DNA from 3 places in the Pseudomonas sp. Z2-11 genome. Region 2 is predicted to be linked to each of the others. Evidence: riboswitches for the same ligand, from Rfam matches in the RefSeq annotation. Region 2 holds a riboswitch; each other region holds the start of a gene.
The links. Region 2 has a riboswitch for cobalamin ahead of cobW (cobalamin biosynthesis protein CobW). Riboswitches for the same ligand answer to the same signal wherever they lie in the genome.
Positions count from the first base shown of each region.

Region 1: another riboswitch for cobalamin. It lies ahead of cobO (cob(I)yrinic acid a,c-diamide adenosyltransferase); the one in region 2 lies ahead of cobW (cobalamin biosynthesis protein CobW).
Region 3: another riboswitch for cobalamin. It lies ahead of M1E16_RS17225 (CbtB domain-containing protein); the one in region 2 lies ahead of cobW (cobalamin biosynthesis protein CobW).

Region 1 is NZ_CP096395.1:4,628,548-4,638,648, reverse strand. Features, by position in the region: gene M1E16_RS20465 (PQQ-dependent sugar dehydrogenase) at 1-915, opposite strand, end outside; gene M1E16_RS20460 (hypothetical protein) at 1,125-1,709, opposite strand; cobalamin riboswitch at 1,869-2,083, shown strand; gene cobO (cob(I)yrinic acid a,c-diamide adenosyltransferase) at 2,166-2,777, shown strand; gene M1E16_RS20450 (cobyrinate a,c-diamide synthase) at 2,789-4,168, shown strand; gene bluB (5,6-dimethylbenzimidazole synthase) at 4,165-4,815, shown strand; gene cbiB (adenosylcobinamide-phosphate synthase CbiB) at 4,812-5,720, shown strand; gene cobD (threonine-phosphate decarboxylase CobD) at 5,713-6,705, shown strand; gene M1E16_RS20430 (cobyric acid synthase) at 6,702-8,153, shown strand; gene cobU (bifunctional adenosylcobinamide kinase/adenosylcobinamide-phosphate guanylyltransferase) at 8,286-8,807, shown strand; gene cobT (nicotinate-nucleotide--dimethylbenzimidazole phosphoribosyltransferase) at 8,804-9,859, shown strand; gene cobC (alpha-ribazole phosphatase family protein) at 9,856-10,101, shown strand, end outside.
Region 2 is NZ_CP096395.1:2,330,272-2,340,372, reverse strand. Features, by position in the region: gene M1E16_RS10595 (vWA domain-containing protein) at 1-124, opposite strand, end outside; gene M1E16_RS10590 (ATP-binding protein) at 145-1,152, opposite strand; gene cobN (cobaltochelatase subunit CobN) at 1,332-5,105, opposite strand; gene cobW (cobalamin biosynthesis protein CobW) at 5,109-6,173, opposite strand; cobalamin riboswitch at 6,273-6,504, opposite strand; gene M1E16_RS10575 (glycerate kinase) at 6,584-7,720, opposite strand; gene M1E16_RS10570 (sugar diacid recognition domain-containing protein) at 7,940-9,064, opposite strand; gene M1E16_RS10565 (MFS transporter) at 9,255-10,101, shown strand, end outside.
Region 3 is NZ_CP096395.1:3,897,336-3,907,436, forward strand. Features, by position in the region: gene M1E16_RS17190 (putative bifunctional diguanylate cyclase/phosphodiesterase) at 1-356, opposite strand, end outside; gene M1E16_RS17195 (DUF1345 domain-containing protein) at 652-1,293, shown strand; gene M1E16_RS17200 (ATP-binding protein) at 1,348-2,649, opposite strand; gene M1E16_RS17205 (response regulator transcription factor) at 2,653-3,354, opposite strand; gene M1E16_RS17210 (pyridoxal phosphate-dependent aminotransferase) at 3,571-4,755, opposite strand; gene M1E16_RS17215 (methyl-accepting chemotaxis protein) at 4,797-5,660, opposite strand; partial or broken gene M1E16_RS17220 (MCP four helix bundle domain-containing protein) at 5,700-6,422, opposite strand; cobalamin riboswitch at 6,601-6,821, shown strand; gene M1E16_RS17225 (CbtB domain-containing protein) at 6,919-7,107, shown strand; gene M1E16_RS17230 (CbtA family protein) at 7,119-7,814, shown strand; gene M1E16_RS17235 (cobalamin biosynthesis protein) at 7,811-8,215, shown strand; gene cobM (precorrin-4 C(11)-methyltransferase) at 8,283-9,029, shown strand; gene nfuA (Fe-S biogenesis protein NfuA) at 9,472-10,056, opposite strand; gene M1E16_RS17250 (hypothetical protein) at 10,094-10,101, opposite strand, start outside.

The DNA.
Region 1 (10,101 bases), 2.3 Mb from region 2:
GTAAGGCCAGCCATAGAAGCCGCCATCCCTGACCGACGTGATGTAGTCCGGCACCAGGTCGCTGCCGATCTCGTCCCGTTCGTTGACCGCCGTCCACAACGCACCGCTGCGTGGCTCCCACGCCAGGCCATTGGGATTGCGCAGGCCCGCGGCGAAGATGCGATGGGTGCCTGTGGCCCGGTCGACTTCCCAGATCGCCGCCCGGCCTTCTTCCGCTTCCATGCCGTTCTCGCCAACGTTGCTGTTCGAACCGGTGGTCACATACAGCTTGCTGCCGTCCCGGCTGGCGATGACGTTTTTGGTCCAGTGGTGGTTCAAAGTGCCACCCGGCAAGTCGACCACCTTGGTTGGCTGTGCCTTGATCTGTGTGTCGCCTTCCTTGTATGGGAAGCGGATCAACCGGTCGGTGTCGGCCACATACAGGTCATTGCCGACGAGGGTCATGCCGAACGGCGAATTGAGGTTCTCCAGGAAAATCGTCCGGGTCTCGGCGACGCCATCGTGATTGGCGTCTCGCAGCAGGGTGATGCGGTTGGGGCTGGGCACGCCGGCACCGGCCCGGCCCATGACTTTTTTCATGACCCAGCCACGAATGCCCTGGGTATCGTCGGGCTTGGGCGGGGCGTTGGTTTCGGCCACCAGCACATCGCCATTGGGCAGTACGTAAAGCCAACGCGGATGATCCAGCCCTTCGGCAAACGCGACTACTTGCAGGCCTTGGGCCGGGGTTGGCTTGGCGCCGTCCGGCCAGCCGACCGCTTCGGCGATATTCACCGTGGGAATCAAAGTCTTGTTCGGCTCGGGCAGTTTCGGCGACGGGCCGGTGCCGTCGGAAACCTGCAATGTGGAAGACTCGCCACACGCGACAAGCCCCGTAGCCAGGGCAATGATTAACAGATGAGGTGGCTTGAGCATGCGGGCTTCCCTATGAGTGCATGTGGTTACTCATAGAGGAGCGTAGACGTGGGATGGTTCAACGGTGGGTAACAACAGTCAGGCAAACAGATTCCTTTGTGGGAGCGAGCCTGCTCGCGAAAGCGCTACATCCGGCAACATCGATGTCGACTGTTGCACCGTCTTCGCGAGCAGGCTCGCTCCCACATGTTTTCCCACAGATCCATGAATCAGCCGTGCGCCTGTTTCAGCAGCAGCGCAATGCCCGGATGATACTGGCCCGCCTCGTTGCGCAATTTGCGATAGGCGTAGGGGAAGTACCAGGCCACGGCGCAGGTGTTCTCCTTCTGCAGGTCGTCGATCATGTCCTGCAACTCTTCTGGCGTGGCGCTTTGCTGGGCTTTTTGCGGGGCAACGAACAGGCAGCCCAGTTTCAGGTCGCTGGCGTAGCTGATGCGCTTGGCGTCGCTGGCGGCTTCGAGCAAGGGTTGGGTCAGGTTCAGGTTGTTGACCTTCGGCCAGCGCTGGGTGGCCTGGATAAAGGCGCGCTCATCGGCGCTGGCAATGAACAGGTCGGCGCTGACGTTGCGTTCGCCTTCTTCGTTCTGCTTGCGCGTCGCTGCGTTCTGCAGCGTGACCATCTCAGCCATCCAGGCAGCGGCAGACAGCAACCCGAGGTTGGCTTTTTGATCATGCCAGTAGGGGGTGTCGTTATCGCCGCGCACGGCGTTGTAGCGATCGATACAGTCGAACCAGCGTTCCAGCACCGGGCGTAGAAACTCCAGCTTCGGATTGCTGATGATCATGCCTTGCATGCGTTTGCCCTCTTGTTCTTGTGATATCGGGTCGTAGTGTCTATTTGATATCACTTGCCGCAGCTTCACACAAGATCGCTGTCAGTTTATTGATCAGGGCCAGCCAACGAGCGGATACAGGTGGCGGCTTTAATTGACGCTCAATCCCCAACCCTCTAACCTTCGCGGCTTGTTTCAGGTGCTCTGTGGCGCGGTCGCGGCCGACAGAGTGAAACAGGGAAGCCGGTGAGCGAACGCGAACCCGGCGCTGCCCCCGCAACGGTAAATGAGTCAACGCTGTGCCTAGGCCACTGTGTCGCAAGACATGGGAAGGCGCGCAGCCAGGCATCACGCCGCTCATGAGCCCGGAGACCGGCCTGATTCATCCAACGGCATCACGGTGGGCGATGCCAGGCTCGCTGCCGTCCTTTTTTCTGCCCGCCCGCCGTTATCCAGTCCCAACGGAGAGCTCCCCTCATGACCGATACGCCCGATCGCGACGAACGCCACCTGGCGCGCATGCTGCGCAAGAAAGCCGTGATTGACGAGCGCATCGCCAATTCACCGAACGAGTGTGGCCTGCTGCTGGTGCTGACCGGCAACGGCAAGGGCAAGAGCAGTTCGGCGTTCGGCATGCTCGCCCGTGCCATGGGCCACGGCATGCAGTGCGGCGTGGTGCAGTTCATCAAAGGGCGCAACAGCACCGGCGAGGAGCTGTTTTTCCGACGCTTCCCGGAGCAGGTGCGCTTTCACGTCATGGGCGAAGGCTTCACTTGGGAAACCCAGGATCGTCAGCGCGACATCGCCGCCGCCGAAGCGGCCTGGGCGGTATCGCGGCAACTGCTCGGCGATCCATCGATTGGCCTGGTGGTGCTTGATGAGCTGAACATCGCTCTCAAGCACGGTTATCTCGATCTCGATCAGGTGTTGAGCGATCTGCAGGCCCGTCCGCCGATGCAACACGTGGTGGTTACCGGCCGGGGTGCCAAGCCGGAAATGATCGAGCTGGCCGATACCGTGACCGAAATGGGCATGATCAAACATGCCTTCCAGGCCGGCATCAAGGCGCAGAAAGGCGTCGAACTGTGAATGATGCTTCGATGACCAGCCGCCACTGTCCGGCGGTGTTGATTGCCGCGCCGGCTTCCGGCCAGGGCAAGACCACCGTCACTGCGGCACTGGCACGGTTGCATCGCAACCAGGGGCGCAAGGTGCGTGTGTTCAAATGCGGACCTGATTTCCTTGATCCGATGATCCTTGAGCGCGCCAGTGGCGCACCGGTCTATCAACTGGACATGTGGATGGTCGGCGAGCAGGAAAGTCGCCGACTGTTGTGGGAAGCCGCCGCCGAAGCGGACCTGATCCTGATCGAAGGCGTGATGGGGCTGTTCGACGGCACCCCGTCCAGCGCTGACCTGGCGCGCCACTTCGGCGTGCCGGTGCTGGCCGTGATCGACGGCACCGCCATGGCCCAGACGTTCGGCGCCCTGGCCCTGGGCCTGGCCCGTTATCAGCCGGACTTGCCGTTCGCTGGCGTACTGGCCAACCGGGTCGGCACCCTGCGCCACGCGCAATTGCTCGAAGGCAGCCTGACCGAAGGCCTGCGCTGGTACGGCGCGCTCTCGCGGGAAACCGGCATCGAGTTGCCGAGCCGCCATCTCGGACTGGTCCAGGCCAGCGAACTGAATGACCTGGACGTTCGCCTCGACGCAGCGGCCGAAGCACTGGCCAGCAGTTGTGAAGTGGCGTTGCCGCCCCAGGTCGAGTTCGCCGCGCCCGAACTGACGACCGTTGAGCCGTGGCTCGACGGTGTGCGCATCGCCGTCGCCCGTGACGAAGCGTTTGCCTTCACCTATGGCGCCAGCCTCGACCTGCTGCGGGCCATGGGCGCGCAACTGGCCTTCTTTTCCCCTATTCATGACATCGAACTGCCCGAGGCGGACAGCCTGTATCTGCCTGGCGGTTACCCGGAGCTGCACCACGTTGCACTGGCGCGGAACGTGCCGATGCTGACGGCGATCCGTGCCCACCACGCAGCCGGCAAACCGCTGCTCGCCGAATGCGGTGGCATGCTCTACCTGCTCGATTCATTGACCGACGTCGAGGGCAATCGCGCCGAGCTGCTCGGCCTGTTGAGCGGTGAAGCGCAGATGCAAAAGCGCCTTGCGGCCTTGGCGTTGCAATCAGTCGAGCTGCCGGAAGGCACCCTGCGCGGGCATACCTATCATCACTCCTTGACCAGCACTGAACTTGAGCCGATCGCCCGTGGGCACAGCCCGAACGGTGGGCGAGGGGCTGAGGCGGTTTTCCGCCTGGGGCGGATGACGGCTTCCTATGTGCATTTTTACTTTCCGTCCAATCCCGGGGCGATTGCCGCGTTGCTTGCGCCCGATCCTGGGGGCGTCTTCGCGAGTAGGCTCGCTCCCACATTTGATCACCTGAACCCTGTGGGAGCGAGCCTGCTCGCGAAGCCGTCATGACTGACAACGCTTTCTCTTCAGCCGAACGCGAAGCCGTCTATCGCGCCATCGCCGAACGCCGCGACATGCGCCACTTCAGCGGTGGCGCCGTCGAGCCGGCGTTGCTGCGCCGTCTGCTGGAAGCCGCGCACCAGGCGCCCAGCGTCGGGCTGATGCAACCGTGGCGCTTCATCCGTATCAGCGACCGAGCCTTGCGTGGGCAGATCCAGCGACTGGTGGAAGAGGAACGCATCCGCACCGCCGAAGCCTTGGGCGAGCGCAGCGATGAATTCATGCAGCTCAAGGTCGAAGGCATCAGCGATTGTGCCGAGGTGCTCGTGGCGGCGTTGATGGACGACCGCGAGCGGCACATATTCGGTCGCCGGACCTTGCCGGAAATGGACCTGGCCTCGCTGTCCTGCGCCATCCAGAACCTGTGGCTGGCGGCCCGCGTCGAAGGGCTGGGGATGGGCTGGGTGTCGCTGTTCGAGCCTCAGGCCCTGGCTGACCTGCTGGGCCTGCCCGCCGGGGCCAAGCCGTTGGCGGTCCTGTGCCTGGGGCCGGTCAAAGGCTTCTACCCAGCGCCGATGCTGGCCCTGGAAGGCTGGGCGCAACCGCGTCCGCTCACTGAATTGCTGTATGAAAACCACTGGGGAGTGCGCCCATGAGCGTAGCGTTGCTCAGTGCCGCCGCGGTGGCGCTGGATGCGCTGCTGGGTGAGCCCCGGCGTTGGCATCCGCTGGTGGCGTTCGGCGGCTTTGCCGATCGCATCGAACAACGTTTCAACTCCGGCGGGCGTGGCTGGCGCAGCCATGGAGTGACGGCGTGGGTGATCGCCGTGGTGCCGCTGACCTTGCTCGCCACGGCCCTGTCCTGGGCACCGATGATTGGCTGGCTGGTGGAGATTCTGGCGCTGTATTGCGCCCTCGGCCTGCGCAGTCTCGGCGAGCATGTCGAGCCGGTGGCCCGGGCGCTGCGCAGCGGTGAGCTGGACGAGGCGCGCCGGCGCGTCGGTTACCTGGTCAGTCGCGAAACCGCCGAGCTGGACGAAACCGCCGTCGCCCGCGCCGCCACCGAGTCGGTCCTGGAAAACGGCAGCGACGCGGTGTTCGCCGCGCTGTTCTGGTTCGCCGTGGCCGGCGCGCCTGGCGTGGTGTTGTACCGGTTGAGCAATACCCTCGACGCCATGTGGGGCTATCGCAACGAGCGCTTCGAGCGTTTCGGCTGGGCGGCGGCGAAAATCGACGACCTGCTCAACTACATTCCCGCGCGCCTGGTGGCGTTGACCTACGCCGTGCTCGGCAAGACCCGCCTGGCACTCAAATGCTGGCGCAGCCAGGGGCCGACCTGGGACAGCCCGAATGCCGGGCCGGTGATGGCCGCCGGTGCCGGCGCGCTGGGTGTGGAGCTGGGGGGCGCGGCGGTGTATCACGGCGAACTGCATCAACGCCCGCCATTGGGCGAGGGCGTGCCGGCGAGTGCCGATTCGATTGACCGAGGCTGGCAATTGGTGCAACGCGGCGTATGGTTATGGCTGCTGATTCTCTGCCTCGGAGCCGAGTTTTATGCTTGAGCATGGTGGACGACTGCGCAACGCCGCCCGGCAATACGGGATTGCCGAGGCTGACTGGCTCGACCTGTCCAGTGGCCTCGCGCCCTGGCCGTTCGAGATCCCGGCGATTCCAATGCGCGCCTGGGCGCGCCTGCCCGAGACCGACGATGGTCTGGAACAGGCCGCTTGCGACTATTACGAAGCGACGCATGTGCTGCCGGTGGCCGGTTCGCAAATGGCCATCCAACTGCTGCCGCGCCTGCGCCGAGCGGGCAAGGTCGGGGTCCTGTCGCCCTGTTACGCCGAACACGCCGAAGCCTGGCGCCGCAGCGGCTACATCGTGCGCGAAGTGCTGGAAGCGGAAGTGGATTTCTTCCTCGACAGCCTCGACGTACTAGTGGTGGTCAACCCGAACAATCCCACCGGCCTGAGCCTGGACCCCGAACGCCTGCTGGATTGGCATGCGCGGCTGGCCCAGCGGGGTGGCTGGCTGGTGGTGGACGAAGCGTTCATGGATATCACGCCGCACCTGAGCCTTGCCGCCTACGCCCATCAGGTCGGATTGATCGTGCTGCGCTCGTTCGGCAAGTTTTTCGGCCTGGCCGGGGTTCGCCTCGGGTTCGTCCTGGCCGAGCGACGCTTGCTTAAGCTGCTCGCCGAACAGGTCGGGCCGTGGGCCGTCAGCGGGCCGACGCGGATATTGGGCCAGGCGTGCCTGTTGGATACCGAGGCCCACGCCCGCCAGCGCCAGCGTTGCGAAGAAACCAGCGAGCGCCTGGCGCTGCTGCTCGAGCATTACGGTTTCAAGCCTGATGGCGGTTGCGGGTTGTTCCAGTGGCTGGTTACCGAGCACGCCCGGGCCCTTTATGAATTCATGGCCCATCGCGGCATTCTCCTGCGGCTGTTCATCAACACCAACAGTCTGCGCTTCGGGCTGCCGGCCAATGACGCAGAATTCCTGCGTCTCGAACAGGCTTTCGAGGCCTACGCCAAGGACATTCAATGACCACCTTGATGGTGCAGGGCACCACCTCCGATGCCGGCAAAAGCACGCTGGTCACGGCGCTGTGCCGCTGGGTCAGGCGCCAGGGCGTGAGCGTGGTGCCATTCAAGCCGCAGAACATGGCGCTCAATAGCGCGGTGACCGCCGATGGCGGCGAAATCGGCCGGGCCCAGGCGGTCCAGGCCCAGGCCTGTGGCCTCGAACCGCATACCGACATGAACCCGGTGCTGCTCAAGCCCAACAGCGACACCGGTGCCCAGGTCATCATCCATGGCCGCGCCGTGACCAGCATGAACGCCGTGGCGTATCACGATTACAAGGCCATCGCGATGCAAGCGGTGCTGGCTTCCCATGAGCGTTTGCGCGCGGCGTATCCGGTGGTCATGGTCGAGGGCGCGGGGTCGCCGGCGGAGATCAACCTGCGTGCCGGCGACATCGCCAACATGGGCTTTGCCGAGGCCGTCGATTGCCCGGTGCTGCTGATCGCCGACATCAATCGCGGCGGCGTATTCGCCCACCTGGTCGGCACCCTTGAGTTGCTTTCGCCCAGCGAACAGGCCCGGGTAAAAGGTTTCATCATCAACCGTTTTCGTGGCGACCTGGCGTTGCTGCAACCCGGCCTGGATTGGCTCGAAGCGCGCACCGGCAAACCGGTGATTGGCGTATTGCCCTATGTGCTGGACCTGCACCTGGAAGCCGAGGACGGTCTCGATCAGCGTCAGGCCGACAAGGCCGAACAGGTACTCAAGGTTGTGGTGCCGGTGCTGCCGCGCATCAGCAACCATACCGATTTCGATCCGCTGCGCCTGCACCCGCAGGTCGACCTGCAATTCATCGGCCCCGGCCAGACCATCCCGCCGGCCGACCTGATCATCCTGCCCGGTTCGAAAAGCGTGCGCAGCGACCTGGCCTACCTGCGCGCCAACGGCTGGGAGACGGCAATCAATCGGCACCTGCGCTACGGCGGCAAGTTGCTGGGCATCTGCGGTGGTTTGCAGATGCTTGGCCGCCAGGTTCACGATCCGCTCGGGCTGGAAGGCGCGGCCGGTTCGAGTGCCGGGCTGGGCCTGCTGGACTTCGAGACGACGCTGGAGCATGAGAAGCAGTTGCGCAACGTACGCGGGCGGTTGGCCCTGGAGGATGCCGAGGTCAGCGGCTACGAGATTCATGCGGGTGTGACCACTGGCCCGGCCCTGGAAAACCCTGCGGTGACGTTGGACGGCGGCCGTTGCGACGGCGCCCGAAGCCTCGACGGACAGATTTTCGGCACCTATCTGCATGGGCTGTTTGAAACGCCAGCGGCGAGCAGCGCGTTGCTGCGCTGGGCGGGCATGCAGGACGTGCAGGCGGTGGATTATCACGGGTTGCGCGAGCGGGATATCGAGCGGTTGGCGGATCTGGTGGAGCGGCATCTGGATACCGGGGTGTTGCGTGAACTCTGTGGGATTTGAGGTGGTTGAGAAGGCCCCTTCGCGAGCAGGCTCGCTCCCACATGGGCCTTGCGGTGTACATAATCCCTGTGGGAGCGAGCCTGCTCGCGAAGGGGCCAGCACCGACACCGCCTATTTGAAAGAGAACGACCCATGCTGCAACTGATCCTCGGCGGCGCCCGCTCCGGCAAGAGTCGCCTGGCTGAAAAACTCGCGGCAGGCACCGGCTTGCCGGTGACCTACATCGCCACCAGCCAACCCCTGGACGGCGAGATGAACCAGCGTGTCGCCCAGCATCGCGCCCGGCGCCCGGCCGATTGGGCGTTGGTGGAGGAACCGCTGGCGCTGGCACAGGTATTGCGCGAAACCGCCGCGAGGGAGCGCTGCCTGCTGGTAGATTGCCTGACCCTCTGGCTGACCAACCTGTTGATGCTCGACGATGCCGACCGACTGGCTGCCGAGCGCGAAGCCCTGCTGGACTGCATCGGCGCGCTGCCCGGTGAAATCATTTTTGTCAGCAACGAGACCGGCCTGGGTGTCGTGCCGCTGGGCGAGCTGACTCGCCGTTACGTCGATGAAGCCGGTTGGCTGCATCAAGCCTTGGCCGAACGTTGCCAGCGCGTCGTGCTGACCGTTGCCGGCCTGCCCCTGACTCTCAAAGGTACTGCGTTATGAATCACCGCTGGTGGCTGGACCCGTGCAAGCCTGTTGATAGCCAAGTGCTGGAGCAAGCGATGGCGCGGCAACAACAACTGACCAAACCGGCCGGCTCCCTCGGGCGCCTGGAGTCGGTGGCGGTGCAGCTGGCGGGCCTGCAAGGGCAGGTCAAGCCGAGCCTTGAACAATTGTGGATCGCGATTTTTGCCGGCGATCACGGTGTGGTGGCCGAAGGCGTCTCGGCCTATCCCCAGGAAGTGACCGGGCAGATGCTGCTCAACTTTGTCAGCGGCGGCGCGGCCATCAGCGTGCTCGCTCGGCGGTTGGACGCTTGCCTGGAAGTCGTCGACCTGGGCACCGTGACGCCTTCGCTGGACTTGCCCGGCGTGCGGCATTTGCGGGTCGGCCCGGGCACCGCCAATTTCCTCCTAGGCCCGGCCATGACCCTGGCCCAGGGCGAACAGGCCCTGCAAGCCGGACGCGACAGTGCCATGCGCGCCGCTGCCAGCGGCACGCAACTGTTCATCGGTGGCGAGATGGGCATCGGCAATACCACGGCGGCCAGCGCGCTGGCCTGTGCCTTGCTCGATTGCCCGGTGGCGCATCTGGTCGGGCCGGGCACCGGGCTGGATGCGGCGGGTATCAGCCGCAAGGTCCAGGTCATCGAACGAGCCCTGGCCGTGCACGGTGGGTCGAACGGCGACCCGCTGCAAACGCTGTGCAACCTTGGCGGGTTTGAAATCGCCGCGTTGGTCGGCGCCTATCTGGCCTGTGCGCAGCAGGGCATCGCCGTGCTGGTGGATGGCTTCATCTGCAGCGTCGCCGCCCTGGTGGCGGTGCGGCTCAATCCGGCGTGCCGGCCCTGGTTGTTGTTCGCCCACCGTGGCGCCGAACCGGGACACCGCCACGTGCTGGAAACCCTCGCTGCCGAACCGCTACTGGACCTGGGCTTGCGCCTGGGCGAGGGCAGCGGGGCGGCGCTGGCGGTGCCGTTGTTGCGCCTGGCCTGTGACCTCCACGGGCAGATGGCGACCTTCGCCGAAGCGGCCGTGGCGGATCGCCCGGCATGACCTTGCGCCTGGACCTGTTGCGCCATGGCGAGACCGAACTGGGCGGCGGGCTGCGCGGCAGTCTCGACGACGCCCTGACGCCACGAGGCTGGGAACAGATGCACGCGGCAGTCGCAGCGGGCGGGCCGTGGGATCGGCTGGTGAGTTCGCCCTTGCAGCGCTGCGCGCGTTTCGCCGAACAGCTGGGCGCGCGACTGGGCTTGCCGGTGGAGCTGGACAAGAACCTGCAGGAATTGCATTTC
Region 2 (10,101 bases):
GCAGGCGTGGATGTCCCTTGAGCAACGTGCCCGGCCAATCCACCGCGCCGCTGGCGGCCGCTTTGCCGTGGCCTTGGCGGCCCTGGTCGAGCCGTCCCGGGCGGGGTCTGGCATTCGCCCCCACGGGCGACCGGGGGCGAATGCCTAGGGCTTTTTTGGCCAGCTCGGCACGTCACGCCGGGCACCGGTCGGCAGCGCGCGGGCCGGCAGGTCACCCCATTGGCCCTGGCCTTCGCCGGACTCGCTCGCTTCATTCGGGCGCGGCGGCGGTGCCTGGGACGGCGCGGGCGCCTGGGTCGCAGGGTCGCGGCGCCGATGGCGCAAGGCAAACTCGGCGACGGCGTCGATGTCTTCGGCCGCGATGGTGTCCGCGCCACGCCAGGCAGCATGAGCGCGGGCGGCCCGCAACCAGACAAGATCGGCGCGCAAGCCATCGACCCCAGCGGCGAAGCAACGCTCGGTAATCTGCTCCAGCGCCGTGTCATCCAATGGGATCCCGGCCAACCGCGCGCGCGCCTGTTGGCAGCGTTCACGCAACTGTCGTTGGGCGGTTTCCCACTCGGCGCAGAACGCCGCCGGATCGCTGTCGAAATCCAGCCGCCGCCGAATGATCTGCCCGCGCTCGGCAGGTGCCGTGTGTCCGTCAAGCGCCACGTTCAGGCCGAAACGATCGAGCAATTGCGGACGCAGTTCGCCCTCCTCCGGGTTCATGGTGCCGATCAGCACGAAACGCGCCGGATGCCGGTGGGAAATGCCGTCGCGCTCGATCAGGTTGGTGCCGCTGGCGGCGACGTCCAACAGCAGATCCACCAGGTGATCCGGCAACAGGTTCACCTCATCGACATACAGCACGCCACCGTCGGCCTTGGCCAGCACGCCGGGGGAAAATTGCGCGCGCCCTTCCCCAAGTGCGGCATTCAGGTCGAGAGTGCCCACCAGCCGCTCTTCGGTGGCGCCCAGTGGCAAGGTCACGAACTGACCGCTTGCCAGCAGATCCGCCAGGCCCCGGGCCAGCGTGGACTTGGCCATCCCCCGTGGACCTTCGATCAGCACACCGCCGATCTTCGGATCGATCGCCGCCAGGCACAGGGCCAGTTTCAGCGCATCGGCGCCGACCACGGCGGAGAGGGGAAAATGGGCGGTGTCGGTCATGTTGAATGTCTCATGGATGTAAAAACGTCCCCGTGGCGAGGGAGCTTGCTCCCGCTGGGCTGCGCAGCAGCCCCAACAACCTGAGGTCTCGGCGTTTTTCTGGATGACGGATGACGACTGCTGCGCAGCCGAGCGGGAGCAAGCTCCCTCGCCACAAAAGCCCGGCAGTCATCGGCAAATCAGTCATCTTCTTCGATATCCAGCAACAGATTCTCCAGCGCCTCGCGATAGTCGCCCGGTTCCTGCCACATCCCCCGCTGCTGGGCTTCGAGCATTCGCTCGGTCATGTCCCGCAGGGCGTCGGGGTTGTGCTGGCGGACGAAGTCCCGGGTATCCGGATCGAGCAGGTAGGCATCGGCCAGCAAGGCGTACTGGTGATCATCGATCAACTGCGTGGTAGCGTCGAAGGCAAACAGGTTGTCCACCGTCGCCGCCAGTTCGAACGCGCCCTTGTAACCGTGGCGCTTGACGCCGTCGATCCACTTCGGATTGGCCGCGCGGGAGCGGATGACCCGGTTGAGTTCTTCCTTCAGGGTGCGGATTTTCGGCAAGTCCGGCTGGCTGTGATCGCCGTGGTAACTGGCAGCGGCTTGGCCACTCAGGGTTTCGACGGCGGCGAGCATGCCGCCCTGGAACTGGTAGTAATCGTTGGAATCGAGCAGGTCGTGCTCGCGGTTGTCCTGGTTCTGCAACACCGCTTGCACCTGACTCAGGCGCCGGCTGAACTGAGCCCGCGCGGCGGTGCCTTCATCAACGGCGCCGTAGGCGTAGCCGCCCCAGTTGAGGTACACCTCGGCCAGGTCCTCGCGGCTCTGCCAGAGACGTCCGTCAACAGCGCCCTGCACGCCCGCGCCATAGGCGCCGGGCTTGGCGCCGAAGATCCGCCAGCCGGCCTGGCGTGTCGCGTCTTCCAACGGCAGTCCGGCTTGCCGCAAGGCTTCGCGCTCGCTGCGGACCTTCGCCGCCAGCGGGTTCATGTCGTCCGGCTCATCGAGGGCCGCAACGGCCTGCACCGCCGCATCGAACAGGCGGATCAGGTTGGCGAAGGCGTCCCGGAAGAACCCCGAGACCCGCAGCGTCACATCGACCCGGGGCCGGTCCAGCAGGCTCAACGGCAGGATTTCGAAATCGTCGACGCGCTGGCTGCCCGTGGCCCACACCGGGCGCACGCCCATCAGCGCCATGGCCTGGGCAATGTCATCACCACCGGTGCGCATGGTCGCGGTGCCCCACACCGACAGACCGAGCTGGCGCAGGTGATCGCCGTGGTCCTGCAAGTGCCGTTCGAGGATCAGGTTGGCCGATTGGAAGCCGATGCGCCACGCCGTGGTGGTGGGCAGGTTGCGCACGTCGACGGAGAAAAAATTGCGTCCGGTCGGCAGCACATCCAGGCGTCCACGACTCGGCGCACCGCTGGGGCCGGCCGGCACGAAGCGTCCACCCAGGGCATCAAGCAAGCCGCGCATTTCCGCCGGGCCACAGGCGTCGAGACGCGGCGCGACGACGCAGCGCAGGTGTTCGATGATGCAGCCCACCGCGTCCCAGCCCGGCGCGTCGAGCTGCTTGACCGGACCTTCCAGGGCCTGTTCGATCAACCGCGCGGCGAACAGCTCCAGGCGCTCGCGGGTGTCGCCGACGCTGCGCCAAGGCTCGGCGCTGACCTCGCCCAGGGCCTCGGGTCGCGTCCCGGTCCAAGGCTCGGCCAAGGCACAATCGAGCGGATCGAACCCCAGCCCGAACGCCTTCGCCAAGGCCCGCAACAGGCTCGACTGCGCACCCTTGCCGTCGCCACGGGGAATACGCAGCAACGCCAGCAAGGTGTCGATACGCAACCGTCCGCCAGGCGACTCGCCGAAGATATGCAGGCCGTCGCGAATCTGCGACTCCTTCAGGTCGCACAGGTAGGTGTCCAGGCGTGGCAGCCAGATCGCCGCGTCGGCGTCGCTGTCGAGAGCGGCGTCGAGTTGCAGTTCGCGGTCGATGTGGGTCTCGCGCACCAGGCTGAGAATATCCCGTTGCAGCTCCCGGGCGCGGCGCGGGTCGAGCAGTTGCGCCTCGTAGTATTCGTCCGCGAGCAGTTCGAGGTTGCGCAGCGGCCCGTAGGTTTCGGCCCGGGTCAGCGGCGGCATCAAGTGATCGATGATTACCGCCTGGGTGCGTCGCTTGGCCTGGGCGCCCTCGCCCGGGTCATTGACGATGAACGGGTAGATGTTCGGCAGCGGTCCGAGCAGCGCGTCCGGCCAGCAATTTTCCGAGAGCCCGACGCCCTTGCCCGGCAGCCATTCGAGATTGCCGTGCTTACCGACGTGAATCACTGCATGGGCGCCGTAGGTGTGGCGCAACCAGAAGTAGAACGCCAGGTAACCGTGGGGCGGCACCAGGTCCGGGTCGTGGTACACCGCGCTCGGGTCGACTTGATAACCGCGCGCCGGCTGGATGCCGATAAACGTCAGGCCCAGGCGCAAGCCGGCGACCATCAGCCGACCTTGGCGGAACATGGGGTCCTGCTCGGGCGCGCCCCAACGGGCCAATACCGCGTCGCGATTGGCCTCGGGTAGCGCGTCGAACATGGCTTGATAGGCGTCCAGGGCCAGGCTTTGATGACACGGTCGCAAATCCAGGCTGTCGAGATCGTTGCTGACGCCGCCGAGCAATTGCTGGATCAACGCGGTGCCGCTGGCCGGCAGCTCGGCCGACAGCGGATAGCCCTCGGCCTGCAGGGCGCGGAGGATATTCAGCGCCGCCGCCGGCGTGTCCAGGCCGACACCGTTGCCGATGCGCCCATCACGAGTCGGGTAGTTGGCGAGAATCAGCGCCACGCGCTTTTCGCGGTTGGGCAGACGCGCCAGCGCCGTCCAGCGCCGGGCCAGCTCGGCAACGAAATCCATGCGCTCGGGCACCGCCCGGTAGCAGACCACATCGCTCTGGCTGCGCTCGCTGCGCCAGGCCAGGTCCTTGAAACTGATGGGCCGGCTGATGATCCGTCCATCCAGTTCCGGCAGGGCGATGTGCATCGCCAGGTCGCGTGGCCCCAGGCCTTGTTCGCTGGCACGCCAGCCGGGCTCATTGTCCTGCGCGCAGATCGCCTGGATCACCGGGATGTCGCGGCGAAACGGCCGCAGATGCGGTGCTTCAGGGCTGGATTGGGCGAAGCCGGTGGTGTTTAGAATCACCCCCGCCGCTGCCTCGTCCAACCAATCTTCCACCTGTGCCAGACAACCTGGCTCCTTGAGGCTGGCCACGGCAATTGGCAGCGGATTGAGCCCCGCCGCTTGCAGGCGCTGGCAGAATACGTCGATGAAAGCAGTGTTCGCCGCTTGCAGGTGTGAACGATAGAACAACACCGCCGCCACCGGTTCGTCGGCGCGCCAGTCGGTTTGCCAATGATCGAGGGTCGCGTGGGTTTGTTCGGGGTGGTAGATCGCTGTGCGCGGCAAGGGCTCCGGTTCGGCCCACGGATAATCGCGCGCAAACCATTGGCTGCCGAGGTGATTGAAAAGGTTCAGGGCATTGGCCAATCCGCCCTGGCGCAAGAACTGCCAGAGCCGGTCGCGATCCTCGAACGCTACGTTGCTCAGGTCGCTGAGCTCCGGGTCGGGGCGATCATCCCCCGGCACCAGGATCAGCTTCACGCCGCGCGCGGCCAGTTCCATCAGGCGCTCGATGCCGTAGCGCCAATAGCCGATGCCACCGTGCAGCGACAACAGGATGACCTTGGCGTGGCGCAGTACGTCGTCGACATACAGGTCCACCGAGGCGTGGTTCTGCACCTGCATCGGGTTGGCGAGGCGAAACTGCGGGTAGTCGTCCGGCAACTGCCCCGCCGCTTCGGCCAGCAGCGCCAGGCTGGAATCGCCGCTGCACAGGATCACCAGCTCGGCGGGGGTTTGTCCGAGGTCGGCGATGTTGTCATCCGACACAAAACCGCCGGGCTGGGTCCTGAGCAGGTGCATGGCTTAGACGCTGAGGGCGGCGCGCAGCTGCGCTTCAAGCAGCCCGGCATCCAGCGCCTGGCCGATCAGCACCAGCCGCGTCACCCGCGCTTCGTCGGCGCCCCACTGGCGGTCGAAGTGCTTGTCGAAGCGCGTGCCGACGCCCTGAATCAACAAGCGCATCGGCTTGTTCGGGATCGCCGCGAAACCCTTGACCCGCAGCACGTCATGCTGGATCACCAGTTGCGTCAGCGCGTCCAGCAGCAGGCTTTCATCGGCCTGGGGCAGTTCGAGGGAGATCGAGTCGAAGGCGTCATGATCGTGGTCGTCATCATCACCGTCATGGTGGTGATCGTGGTGGCTGTGGCGACTGTCGATGTGCTCTTCGGAGCCGGCGCCCAGGCCGATCAGCACGTCCAGCGGCAGGCGACCGCTGCTGGCTTCGATGACCTTGACCGCTGGCGGCAATTCTTCGGCGACTTCCAGGCGGACTTTTGCCAGGTCTTCAGGGCTGATCAGGTCGGCCTTGTTGAGGATCACCAGGTCGGCGCTCGCCAGTTGATCGGCGAACAGCTCGTGCAGCGGCGATTCGTGATCCAGGTTCGGGTCCAGTTTGCGCTGGGCATCGACCTGGTCGGGGAACGCGGCAAAAGTACCGGCGGCCACGGCCGGGCTGTCGACCACGGTAATCACCGCATCGACCGTGCAGGCGCTGCGGATTTCCGGCCACTGGAAGGCCTGGACCAAGGGCTTGGGCAGGGCCAGGCCAGAGGTTTCGATGAGGATGTGGTCGAGGTCGCCGCGACGGGCCACCAGTTCGCGCATCACCGGAAAAAACTCTTCCTGCACGGTGCAGCACAGGCAACCGTTGGCCAATTCGTAGACCCGGCCGTTGGCTTCTTCTTCGGTGCAACCGATGGAGCACTGCTTGAGAATCTCACCGTCGATACCGAGCTCGCCGAATTCGTTGACGATCACCGCGATGCGCCGGCCCTGGGCGTTGTCGAGCATGTGCCGCAGCAAGGTGGTCTTACCCGAGCCGAGGAAACCGGTGACGATGGTGACGGGGAGTTTGGCCAGTGTTTTCATCGGATGCCCTTTGGCAAGGTGGCGGGCAAACGGGACGACAACCGCTGGCACAGACGCGCGCGGAAGATTTCGCCACCGGATCACCCCGCCCGGTTGTAGTGAGAATCTGTTGTCGAGGCAGGTCTCCTGGCTGACGGCGGGCCGGTCCACGCTTCATACAAAGCCTGGACCGACAATTTGCTGCGCCTTCCCGTGCGCCCGTTGAAAAAGGGCATGCACAGTGGCCTTGCAGAAACAGCACCGTTCACAGTTGCGGGGGCAGCCGCGGCTTGGACCGCGTTCCCTTCTTAGCTTCGGCGTACGCCAAAGAACCTCGAAGGCGCAAGGCTACGCAGGGTGCGCGGGCGGGTCAATGTCCTTGAGGCAAACTCCGGGGCCGGTGCCTCATCGTCGGCACCGGCACGGCCGATCTAGCGGGCCGCCACGCGCCAGAGCCGGGCGATGTCCCGCGCGCGCTCGGCCAACAGGCGTGGCGCATCGGTGCAGGCCTGTTGAAGTGTCATCGGCCCGTTCGCCAGGGCAAAGGCGGCATCGATGCCATGCTCATACAGCGCCTGGTAACCCTCCCCCAACGTGCCGGCAATGACCACTACCGGTACACCTTGGTGTCGGGCAATGCGGGCCACGCCAAAAGGCGTCTTGCCGCGCAGGGTCTGCGCATCGAAACGGCCTTCGCCGGTGATGACCAGATCGGCCCCGTTGATCGCCTCGGCCAGGCCGGTCAATTGCGCAACGACTTCCACGCCGGTGCGAAACCGGGCCTGGAGAAAGGCCTTGGCCGCGAATCCCAGGCCTCCGGCGGCGCCACTGCCCGGTTCGTCGCGCACGTCCCGGTGCAACGCCTGGGCGCAGTGCTCGGCGAAATGCCCCAGCGCGCGATCCAGTTGCTGCGCCTGCTCGGCAGAAGCGCCCTTCTGCGGGCCGAACACCGCTGAAGCGCCATGGGGCCCGCACAAGGGGTTATCGACGTCGGCGGCGATCTCGAAACGCACCCCGGCCAGGCGCGGGTCCAACTCGCTCAGGTCAATGCGCGCCAGTTTCCCCAGGGCCAGGCCGCCGGGCGGCAGCGATTGGCCCTGTGCGTCCAGCAGCGCCACGCCCAGAGCCTGCATCGCCCCGGCACCGCCGTCGTTGGTGGCACTGCCGCCGATCGCCAGGATCACGCGACGGGCACCCTCATCGAGGGCGGCGCGAATCAGTTCGCCGGTGCCGAAGGTGCTGCTGGAGCACGCGTCGCGCTGTCCCGGCGGCACCAGTTGCAGGCCGCTGGCCTCAGCCATCTCGATGATCGCGGTGCCGCTGTCGGGCAGCCAGCCCCAGCGGGCCTCGACAGCGGCGCTCAAGGGCCCGCGAACCAGGGCGCGACGCCATTGGCCGTTGCACGCCGCCAGCACCGACTCCACCGTCCCTTCCCCGCCGTCGGCCATCGGGCATTTGATCAACTGCGCATCCGGCCAGACCTCGGCCAACCCTTGGGCAATCGCGTCCGCCACGCCCTGGGCGCTGAGACTGTCCTTGAACGAGTCGGGGGCGATGATTATTTTCATTTTTGTTCTCCGGTTCCGATGCACAGCATGCTGCCAGCTGACCGCAGCCCTGACGCCGGTCCGCCGCACAAAACTCCTTGGGCATTATTGGTCAATTTCACAAAAATGGCGGTTCGGCATTGCTGGCCTCTTCGCGAGCAGGCTCGCTCCCACAAGTATTTCTACTGGATATGGGATCACAGCAGATCCAATGTGGGAGCGAGCCTGCTCGCGAAGGGATCACGCCGGATAATTTTGATCATGGGGCAACAGTTGGACGCCTAGATACAACGCCAGCATCCCATCCAGCCGCAGCGGGTCCACGCCGCTGAGCTCGGCGATGCGTTCCATGCGATAGCGCAGGCTGTTGCGGTGGATGCCCAGCGCGTCGGCGCAGGCCTGGCTCTGGCCGTCGTGTTCGCACCAGCTGCGCAGGGTGGCCAGGAGTTGTCCGTTGTTGTCCTTGGCGATCACCTTGCGCAGCGGTGTCAGCAACTCGTCCAGCGCATCGTCGCTGCGATGGCGCCAGAGCAGCACCGGCAGGCGATAACGATTGAGGATCAACAGGCGCGACTGCGGCAGGACATCACGGCCGTAAGCGAGCAGGTCCGCCACACGCCGGTAGCAACGGCGCAGGCCGGTCAGACCCTCGGCCTGACCGCCCACCGCCACCCTGAGGATGTTCCAGCCCAGCCCGTCGAGCTTGCCGAGCAAGCGCTCGTTCTCCACCGAAGCCGTGACCGGCCGGCACCAGAGCAAAGAAGATTTGGATGAGGTCAGGCACCAGCTGTCCGGGTAGCGCGACATCAGCCACGCACTCAGCGCCTCGACCGTTTGCCCGGGCCCATGCTCCTGGCCCAATTCAAACAGGTACGGCACCCGCGACAGCTGCGGCTTGAGGCCCATCTGCAGGGCTTCGTCGAGCAACCGTGGCGAATCCCCGGCATCACCCAGCAGCAGCGCCAGCAAATCATCGCAACGTTGGCGCCGCCATTGCTGCTCGGCCTGCTGGTTGCGCTGGGCGAGCAGCATTTCGGCGGTCATGCGCACCAGCTCGGCGTAGGTGCGCAATTGCGCGGGCTCGCCAGTGATACCGAGCACGCCGATCAGCCGCTGGTCGAGCATCAACGGCAGGTTGATTCCTGGCTGCACGCCCTTGAGGTGCACGGCGGTGTGCTCGTCGATTTCCACCACCCGCCCATTCGCCAGGACCAGCTGCGCACCCTCGTGACGGGTATTGATGCGCTCGCGCTCGCCGCTGGCGAGGATCAGGCCCTGGTTGTCCATGACGTTGACGTTATAGGGCAGAATCGCCATCGCCCGGTCGACGATGTCCTGGGCCAGGTCGTGATCGAGTTCGAACATGGGCGACTCCTTGTGAGCAGGGTTCTTGTTATTGGGAGTAATGCTTCAGCGCGATTGGTCAGCCGCACAGGGTCCGCGCCCAAACCCTGTGCCCCGGCACAAAGACACGGGCCCTCAGGCTGGCCGAGACTCAAGGGGCGGTCAACGTTACCCCTTGGCACGCCAAAATCATAATAAAGAGAGACCCGCCATGTCCCAGAGCGCAGCAGCCCTCCTGGCTACCCCCGACGAAAAAAATACCGTCTACAAGCGCATCACCCTGCGCTTGATCCCCTTCATCTTCATCTGCTACCTGTTCAACTACCTGGACCGGGTCAACGTTGGCTTCGCCAAGTTGCAGATGCTCGATGCGCTGAAATTCAGCGAAACCGTGTACGGCCTTGGTGCCGGGATCTTCTTCATCGGCTACGTGCTGTGTGGCGTGCCGAGCAACCTGGCACTGACAAAATTCGGCCCGCGGCGCTGGATCGCGCTGATGATGATCACCTGGGGCACGCTGTCGACCTGCCTGCTGTTCGTCACCACCCCGACCGGGTTCTATACCTTGCGGCTGTTCACCGGTGCAGCCGAGGCCGGGTTCTTCCCTGGCGTGGTGCTGTACCTCTCGCAGTGGTTCCCGACGTTCCGTCGCGGCCGGATCATGGCGCTGTTCATGTCGGCCATCCCGGTGTCGGGCCTGCTCGGCAGCCCGTTTTCCGGCTGGATCCTCAACCATTTCGCCGCTGGCCAGGGTGGCCTGGCGGGCTGGCAGTGGATGTTCCTGCTGCAAGGCGTGCCGACGGTGATCCTCGGGGCCCTGGCGTTCTTCCTGCTCAGCGACACCTTCGCCAATGCCAAATGGCTGACCGACCATGAGCGCGCCGTGCTCACCGCCGACCATGCCGAAGACCTGGCCAACAAGCCGAAGACCACCACCGATTCCCTGGCAGCCGTGTTCAAGAACCCGGCGATCTGGGCCTTCGGCCTGGTGTACTTCTGCATCCAGAGCGGCGTGTACGCGATCAACTTCTGGCTGCCGTCGATCATCAAGAACCTGG
Region 3 (10,101 bases), 1.6 Mb from region 2:
CTGATGCCAGTGCCCATCACCAGCGCGCCGAACACCAGCTGCCAGGCCCGTAGTTGTGGCTGGCTGACCAGCCAGAGGGCAAAGCCGCTGGAAAGGATGGCGATCAGCAGCGACAACGCAGTAATCGCCACATCGTAGCCAAGCTCCACCGGCAAGCTGAACGCGAGCATGCCGATGAAATGCATGGACCAGATGCCCACCCCCATCGCCAAGGCACCGCCCGCCATCCAGAAGTGCACGGCCCGGCCCTGGGCAGTGGTAATGCGCCCGGTCAGGTCCAGCGCGGTGTAGGACGCCAGGATCGCGACAAACAGGGAAATCGAAACAAGGGCGGGGGAATAACTGCCGATGAGCATGGATTTTCTCGTGGCCAAAAGGCCGAACTGCATCCATGCCTGGTTGAAAAGTCGGCGATTGTACACAATTGGTACGGCAGTGCACGAACCAAACATCAAAAAGCCATCACCGGCGGAACATTTGCGACGAAAGACACTTCGCCATCGCGATCAAGCTCGTCCATACACAAATCCATGTGGGAGCGAGCCTGCTCGCGAAGCCGGCAGTCGCCGCAAATGAAGAACCCGAGCCTGAACTGCTTCGGCTAAGATCTGATTCATACTCCCCGGCATCCCCCCGCCACAGTGAGCTCCCATGCCCCGCCTCACCCGCACTCACCCGCGTCTTTCCTGCGCCACGGTCATCGGCCTGGCGGCGGGCCTGCTGATCCCTGCGGATTCGATCATCGGCAAGGTCCTGATCGGCTGGAACGTCGGGGTCTGGACCTACCTGGCGCTGATGTTCTGGCTGACGGTGCGAGCCAAGGCACCTGACGTCAAGCGCATCGCCGAAATCGAAGACGAGAACGCCGGGCTGGTCCTGCTGATGGTCTGCATCGCGGCCTTGGCGAGCCTGGCGACCATCACCTTCGAACTGGCCGGCAGCCGCGACCTGCAAACCGCAGGCAAGCTGCTGCATTACGGTTTCACTGCATTGACCGTGATTGGTTCATGGCTACTGATCGGGGTAATTTTCAGCGTGCACTACGCGCGCCTGTATTACACCTGGTCCGGCAAGGAGCCCGCCCTGCGTTTTGCCGAGGGACTGACCACGCCGAACTACTGGGACTTCCTGTACTTCTCTTTCACCATCGGCGTGGCGGTGCAGACTTCGGACGTGGGTGTTGCGACGCGGCAGCTGCGCAAGATCGTGTTGGCGCAGTCGCTGATCGGGTTTGTGTTCAACACCGCGATCCTGGGGTTTTCGATCAATATTGCGGCGGGGTTGTTTGGCTGAAGGGGCGCCACTTTGTGGCCCAGCGGGAGCAAGCTCCCTCGCCACAGGAGGTGATCAGCAGGTTGGGGGTAGCCAGAGCCGGAAGCGTGCCCCGCCCAGCGGCGAGGCTTCGACCGTCAGGGTGCCGCCCTGGGCTTGCAGGGCGCGGCGGCTGATCGCCAGGCCGAGGCCGAAGCCGCCCGTGGCGCGATCACGGCTGCGGTCCAGCCGGTAGAACGGCTCGAATACCCGCTCACGCTCGCTGTCGGGAATGCCGATGCCGTCATCGTCGACCCAGATTTCGCAGCCTTGCTCGCTGACCAGCACCCCCACCTGGATGCGCCTTTCGCAATAGCGCATCGCATTGCGCAGCAGGTTCTGCAAGGCCCGGGCGGTGAGGCGCGGGTCGAGCTCGAAACGCTCCAGCGCCCCGTGCAGCAAAACGTCGATCACCACCTCCGGCGCCGCCAGGTCCTCATCGAGGCTGCCGAGGATGCTGTCGATGAACTCGTCCAGCGGCACTTCGACCCGCTCCGGCAGGCGCTCGGGGTTCTGCAGGCGGCTATAGGACAACAGCTCCAGCACCAACTCATCCAACTCTCGAATGTGCGCCACCAACCCTTGCAGACGCTCGCGGCTGGGCGCCGGCAAATCCTCGGACAAGGCCAGTGCCAGGCCGAAATCGAGCCGGGTCAACGGCGTGCGCAGCTCATGGGAGACGGCATTGAGCAGATCGCGCTGCTGATTGAGCAGGTTCTCGATATCGCCCGCCATGGTGTCGAAAACATGGGCCAGGCTGCCGATGTTGGAGCGCGGCGCGATATGCGTGCGCTCACCCAGGTGGCCCTTGCCGAAACGCTCGGCGGTGCGCTTGAGCCGCTCCAGGTCGCGCCAGTGCGGCCGCAGCCAGAGCAGCAGACAGCCGAGCATCGTCGCGCCGATCAGCACGTTGATGCTCCAGTACAGCCAGCTGACATCCGCCGGATCCGGGGGAACGATCATCTTGACCGCGGTGCGCCCATCCAGCGGCGCGGCCGCCAGGGTTCGCCAACCCCAGTCGCCGATGCGCACCACATTCTCACCGCGCCGCAGACGCGCCTGCTCGGCGGCGGTGAAATCCGCATCATCGGTGGCGGCGAGCTCGATGCGCAGCGGCTCGAACTCCTTGTCCATCTGCGCTGCCAGCGCCGGCCATTGCGCGCTGGGCACGGCGCGAAACTGCTTGGCCATCAAGGTTTGCAGGCCACGGGAATAGTCCAGGTTGTAAGTCTGGAAGCGCTCATGGAACAGGCGGATCACCAGTTCCGGCATCAGGTAGATCGCCGCGCTGTAGGAGACGATGGTCACAAGATAGAGGCGAATCAGCAGTTTCCACATCGATCAGCATTCCCACTCGGAACGGCTGAACAGGTAACCCTTGCCCCACACGGTCTTGATCTTGCGCGCCTCGCCGGCGTTGTCGTCGAATTTGCGCCGCAGTTTGGAAATGGCCACGTCCACCGAGCGATCGGTGCCGTTGAATTCGATGCCGCGCAAGCGCTGCAAGATCTGGTCGCGGCTGAGCACCTCGCCGGAGTGCCGGGCCAGCACCACCAGCAGGTTGTACTCGCCGCTGGACAGCTCCACCGGTTGCCCGCGCCAGGTGACGGTGCGCTCGGACAGATCGATGCACAGGTTGCCCATGACGATGCGATCGTTGACCGTTTGCGGTTCGGTGAGGCTACTGCGCCGCAGCAGGGTGCGTACCCGCGCCAGCAATACCCGCGGCTCGCAGGGCTTGGTGACGTAGTCATCGGCGCCCATTTCCAGGCCCAGCACCTGGTCGTGGCTGTCGTCCCGAGCGGTGAGCATCAGGATCGGCAGGGTCGCCGAATCGGCGCGCAGCAGACGGCAGACCTGCAAGCCATCCAGGCCCGGCAGCATCAGGTCGAGGATCACCAGGTCCGGCGGATTGGCCCGTGCCCGCTCACGGACGTGATCGCCACGGTTGAGGACGCTGACCTGATAGCCGTTGCGCTCCAGGTAGCTGGAGATCAGTTCGCAAAGGGCGGCGTCGTCTTCGACGAGGAGGATGTTGGGCATGGGGTGGTCCAGAAAATACGGTGGCGCCTGGGCGGGACTCATCGCGAGCAGGCTCGCTCCCACAGGGTTTCGGTACGCAGCAAAAACCGTGTGGGAGCGAGCTTGCTCGCGATGGCGGTCCTACAGGCGCAAGAAATCTCAAGCCACCAAGGATATACGCCGGCGCCCGTGGTCGAGCAAAACCCTTACACAATTTCACACAGCTTCTACAAAACTTCACCAATCGACCTGCAGCAAGACCGCCGCACACTCGACGATCCGCCGGCACGCATCCGCCAATTGCACTTGGTCGACCACCAGGCCGATCCGGATATGCCCCGCCGCACTCGGCCCGAACGCCTCGCCCGCCAGCACCGATACGCCATAGCCGTCCAGCAGGCGCTCGGCAAATGCCTGGGCGGCGAGACCCGTCTGGCGCACGTCGACCATCACGAACATCCCGCCATCGGGCCGTACTGGCCTGAGGCCCGCACGCCCCTCCAGCGCCGCGCACACCAGGTTACGGCGCTGGCGATATTCCTCGCGCATCCGCGCCACTTCAGGCAGATCCCGCTCAAGGGCAACCTGGGCGGCGCGCTGGACGAAGTCCGGCAGGCCGAACAGCATGCACAGCGACAGGTTGGCCAGATGCGCGGCAAGGGACTCGGGGCCGATGGCCCAGCCGATGCGCCAGCCCGTCATGGCGTGGGATTTGGACAGGCTGTTGAGGGTGGCGGTGCGCTCGGCCATGCCCGGCAGGCTGGCCGGGCTGATATGTTCGCCGTCATAGAGCAAGTCGCTGTAGACCTCATCGCTGATCAGCCACAGGTCATGCTCGATGCACAGTTGCGCCAACGCTTGCCAGGTGGCCAGCGGCAGGCTGGCGCCGGAGGGATTGTTGGGGCTGTTGAGCAGCATCGCGCGGGTACGCGGCGTGATCAGCCGGGCCACGTCGGCCGGCTCTACCCGAAAAGCGTTTTCCGGACGCACCGCCACCGGGACCACTTTCGCCCCGCAGGCGCCAAAGACCGCTTCGTAAGTGACGTACATCGGTTCGGCGACAATCACCTCGTCGCCGGGGTCGAGCAGGCACTGCGCGACCGCGAAGACCGCACACTGGGCGCCGGGCAGCACCGTAACGTGCCCGGCGCCCACCGCTTGGCCGCAACGTTGCTGGTGGTGCCGGGCGATGCTGGCGCGCAAGGCATGCAGGCCACGGGTATCCGAATAATGCGTATCCCCCGCCCGCAGGCTGGCGACGGCGGCCTCGACAATGGCCGGTGGCGTGTCGAAATCCGGATCGCCCACCGACAGCAACAGCACCTCCCTGCCCTGTTCGCGCATGGCCAGCGCCCGGTCATGGATCTGCCAGGCGGCGGCGCCGTCGCCGGTGATGCGTTGGGTCAAGGCTGAAAAGCGCATGCATTGCTCCTGTTCGCGCGGTATCCAGCTTCAACCCTATCTCAAATAACGAAGCGCGCCACCGTCGCATTCAAACCCACCGCCAGGCGCGACAGTTCGTGAGTGGCGTCGCTGGTCTGTTGCGCGCCGCTGGCCGATTGGGTCGCCAGATCACGGATGTTCATCAGGTTGCGGTCCACTTCGCGGGAGACCTGGGCCTGCTCTTCGGATGCGCTGGCAATCACCAGGTTGCGCTCGTTGATCTGGTGGATCGACTGGGTGATCTGTTCCAGCGCCACACCGGCGCCACGGGCCAGCTCCAGGGTGCTTTGGGTGCGCTGGTTGCTTTGCTGCATCGACTGCACGGCCTGGCCGGTGCCGTTCTGGATGCCGGCGACCATTTTTTCGATCTCCTGGGTCGATTGCGCGGTGCGATGGGCCAAGGCACGGACTTCGTCGGCCACCACCGCGAAACCACGTCCGGCCTCCCCGGCCCTGGCGGCCTCGATGGCCGCGTTGAGGGCCAGCAGGTTGGTCTGTTCGGCGATGGCGCGGATCACGTCCAGCACCTTGCCGATGTCGCGGCCCTGGACTGCCAGGCCCTCGATCATCGCGGCGGTGGCTTGTACGTCGTGGGTCATAGTCTGGATCGCATCGACGGTCTCCACCACTCGCGTGCGCCCTTCCCGGGCCGCCTGGGTGGACTGGTTCGAGGCTTCGGAAGTGGACACCGCGTTGCGGGCAACCTCCTCGACCGCGGCGGTCATCTCATTGACGGCAGTGGCCGCCTGCTCGATTTCGCTGTGCTGCCGTTGCAAGCCACGGGAAGACTCCTGGGTGACGGCACTCAACTCTTCAGCGGCGGCGCCCAGCTGGGTGGCGGAACCGGCAATCTGCTCGATGGTCTGGCGCAGGCTGCCCTGCATGGCGCCCAAGGCCTGGAGCAATCGCGCAGGTTCGTCCTTGCCGTCGTCGACGATGACGGTGACCAGATTGCCGCTGGCAATGGTCCGGGCTGCTTCGAGCGCTCGGTTCAGCGGCGTGACGATGCTGCGGGTCAGGAGCAAGGCCAGCAACACGGTCGCCAGCGCGGCGATGACCGAGACGACGATGATGCCGGTGATGGCGCTGGTGTAATAGTCGCCAGCCTTGGCCGATGCTTCGCTGGCGCTGGTCACGTTGAACTCGATGAGTTTGTTGAGCTGTTCGCCCATCAGGTCGGTGCCTTCCTTGATCCGTGTATTGATATGGGCGCGCAGCTGATCAATCTTGTCCTGACGCGACAGCTGGAGCATTTCCTGCTGGGCCTCGAGATACTTTGCAAGCGTCGCGGAAAAAGTCTTGTACAGCTCGGCCTCTTGCGGGGTGGCCGGCAGCGCCGCATAGCTGTTATTGGCCTTGTGCAGTTTTTCCACCAGCACACCGATGCGCCCGTCGGCCTCTTTCAGGCTGGCCGGGTCACGGTTCACCAATATGCGAAACGAGAGGATGCGCATGCGCAGGACGCTTTCCATCACACTGGCCAGATGGCTGACGCTGGGCACCTGGGTCTGTTCCATGTCCACCGAGGCCTGGCGAATGACCGACATGCGATTGGCGGCGAACACGCCGAGGACGACGACAAGCAGTGCGATGACAGTGAAGCCGAGAAAGGCTCTGGGGGCGATATTCAAGCTGCGTAGGGACATGGGAAGACCTCGGATGGTGGTCGAGCGTCCATGCCGCCGGCGTATTGTTTGGGATAATTGTGGGTACGCCTGCCTCGTTATCGGCCCGACTTGAGGCTTTTGCAGGGGGAGATGGAAAATATTCCGTGATGTCAGCGGCGCGAAGCCGCGATTGACGCCCCGGCCTCGCCCATGGTCTCCTGTCGGCCTAGTTACGGGTGCCCTTCACAGGGTGAAACGGGAAACCGGTGAATCGTGTGCTTTACTCCAAGGCCACGTCAGTCCGGTGCTGCCCCCGCAACGGTAAGCGAGCGAAGCGTCGAATCCACTGTGCCTTGGCATGGGAAGGTGACGCTTGCAGGCAAGGCTTCGGCCCAGCCCCTCGCGAGCCCGGAGACCGGCCCATGACTCAAGCTCAACAAACCCGCGGTGGGCGGGCGCTGTTCGAATTCTGGCGAGCCCTCGCCCGGATTTTCATTGCGCTCGCTTCCCCGCCGACAAATCCGAGGGAAGCGCCATGTCGACCATCAGCAGCACCGCCCGTACTACCAGCAGCACTGTCACCCTGAGCCAGCGCCTGAGCGCGGCTGTCCTCGCCTCGATCCTCGGTGCGGGCCTGGTCTACTTCGCCGGTTTCTCCCACATCGAAGCGGTGCACAACGCGGCCCACGACACCCGGCATAGCGCCGCGTTCCCGTGCCACTGAGACCTGACGACATGATCAAGCGTATCGCTCGGACTGCCGGTTTCAGCGGGCTGCTGGCCGCCCTGCTGTTGACTCTTCTACAAAGCCTGTGGGTCGCGCCGCTGATTCAGCAAGCCGAAACCTACGAAAAGGCCCCCGCCAGCGAAATCCATGAACATGCCTCGGGCGCTGCCCACAGCCATGACGACGAAGCCTGGGAACCGCAAGACGGCTGGCAACGCCTGCTCGCCACCACGGGCGGCAACCTGGTGGTCGCGGTGGGTTTCGCCCTGATGCTGGCGGGCCTGTACACCTTGCGCGAGCCGACGCGTACGTCCCAGGGCTTGCTTTGGGGACTGGCCGGCTACGTCACCTTCGTCCTCGCGCCAACGCTTGGCCTGCCACCGGAGCTGCCTGGCACGGCGGCGGCTGAGCTGGCCCAGCGGCAGATGTGGTGGATCGGCACGGCGGCGTCCACGGCGGTCGGCATAGCCCTGATTGCCTTCGGCCGGCAGTGGCTGCTGAAGCTGCTGGGTGTTGCGACGTTGCTGGTGCCTCACGTCATCGGCGCGCCGCAGCCTGAAGTCCATTCGATGCTGGCCCCCGAGGCGCTGGAAAGCCAGTTCAAGGTCGCCGCGCAACTGACCAATGTCACGTTCTGGCTCGCCCTGGGCCTGATCAGCGCCTGGCTGTTTCGCCGTGGCGCCCAGGCTCGTCACGACGCATGAATAGCGGGCCGATCCTGGTGGTCGGCCTGGGCTGCCAACGCGGTTGCCCGGCCAGTGCATTGCGGGCATTGCTTGAGCAGACGCTGCTGGCCCATGGCATTGCGCTCGATAATGTACAGGCCTTGGCCAGTATCGATCTCAAGCACGACGAACCGGGCCTGCTGGAGCTGGCCGAGCAATTGGCGCTGCCACTGACCTGCTTCACTGCCGAGCAGTTGGCGGGTTATCAAACCCAGCTCAGCCAGCGTTCCCGGGTCGCCTTCGAGCGTACGGGCTGCCACGGCGTCGCCGAAAGCGTCGCCCTTGCCCTGGCCGATCAACTGGGCGATTCGCCCGCGAGACTGCTGATTACCCGCCAGAAAAGTGCGCAAGCCACTCTGGCATTGGCGGCAGCTTCGTAACCCTCGATAATCGCCGCCGGAATCATGAGCGATGCTCATGCAAGGCCCTTTTCTACAGGAACCGGTCATGACCGTTTACTTCATCGGTGCCGGCCCCGGCGACCCGGAACTGATCACCGTGAAAGGCCAGCGCCTGATCCACCGTTGCCCGGTGATCATCTACGCCGGCTCCCTGGTGCCGGCGGCCGTGCTTGAAGGCCACAGCGCCGAACAGGTGGTCAACAGCGCAGAGCTGCACCTGGAACAGATCGTCGAACTGATCAGGATCGCGCATCTGAACGGCCAGGACGTGGCCCGGGTGCACTCCGGCGATCCAAGTCTGTATGGCGCCATCGGCGAGCAGATCCGCTGCCTGCGGGAGCTGGACATCCCTTTCGAAATCGTTCCGGGCGTCACCGCCACCTCAGCCTGCGCGGCCCTGCTCGGCGCCGAGCTGACGCTACCGGACGTGTCCCAGAGCGTGATCCTGACCCGCTACGCGGACAAGACCGCGATGCCCGCCGGGGAAGAACTCGCCAGCCTGGCGCAGCATGGCGCAACCATGGCAATTCACCTGGGCGTCAATCACCTGGAAAAAATAGTCGCCGAACTGCTGCCCCACTACGGCGAGGATTGTCCGATCGCGGTGATTCACCGGGCCACTTGGCCGGATCAGGATTGGGTGGTGGGTACGCTGGAGGATATCGCCGGGAAGGTCCAAGCCAAGGGCTTTCGACGTACGGCGCTGATACTGGTGGGGCGTGTGTTGGGCAATGATGTGTTCAGCGAATCATCGCTGTATCGCGCCGGGCATGCGCATCTGTACAGGCCCTGACTCGTCGATATGGAGCGAGGTGGGAGCGAGCCTGCTCGCGAAAGCGGTGGATCAGCCGGCAACGATGTCGAATGTGCCGGCCCCTTCGCGAGCAGGCTCGCTCCCACGCGACTGGTGGTGCCCGCCGGAATCGTGACCCTGACCCGGATCCTGTGGGAGCGAGCTTGCTCGCGATGACCATGGCACACTCAACATCAACGCAAGCTGACCCACCGCTATCGCGAGCAAGCTCGCTCCCACAGGGATCGGCGGCGCCTCTAAGATGGCATGCTGGTCGCAGAAGCTTTTGTGGCGAGGGAGCTTGCTCCCGCTGGACCGCGTAGCGGTCCCCTGGCGACTCACGCGTCAATCACGGAAGGCGCGCGGGTTGCCTTGCGATTGCTACGCAATCGAGCGGGAGCAAGCTCCCTCGCCACAGTGTTCTGCACGCAGCTAGCACCTATCAGTAGTAGGCGTTTTCTTTCTGCGTGTGGTCGGTCACGTCGCGCACGCCCTTGAGTTCCGGGATGCGCTCGAGCAAGGTGCGCTCGATGCCTTCCTTCAGGGTCACGTCAGCCTGGCCGCAGCCCTGGCAACCGCCGCCGAACTGGAGCACGGCGATGCCGTCTTCCACCACGTCGATCAGCGACACCTGGCCGCCGTGGCTGGCCAGCCCCGGGTTGATCTCGGTTTGCAGGTAATAGTTGATGCGCTCGTTGACCGGACTGTCGGCGTTGACCATCGGTACCTTGGCGTTCGGCGCCTTGATGGTCAGCTGGCCGCCCATGCGGTCGGTGGCGTAGTCGACCACCGCATCGTCCAGGAAAGCTTCGCTGAACGAGTCGATGTACGCGGTGAAGCTCTTGAGCCCCAGCGCGGTGTCTTCGGGTTTTTCTTCTCCCGGCTTGCAGTAGGCAATGCACGTCTCTGCGTACTGGGTGCCGGGCTGGGTGATGAAGATGCGGATCCCGATACCCGGGGTGTTCTGCTTGGACAGCAGGTCGGCCAGGTAATCGTGGGCGGCATCGGTAATGGTAATGGCGGTCATGGAAACTCCTCGCAGGCTTGCCGGCAGTTTACGCCAATCATCGCG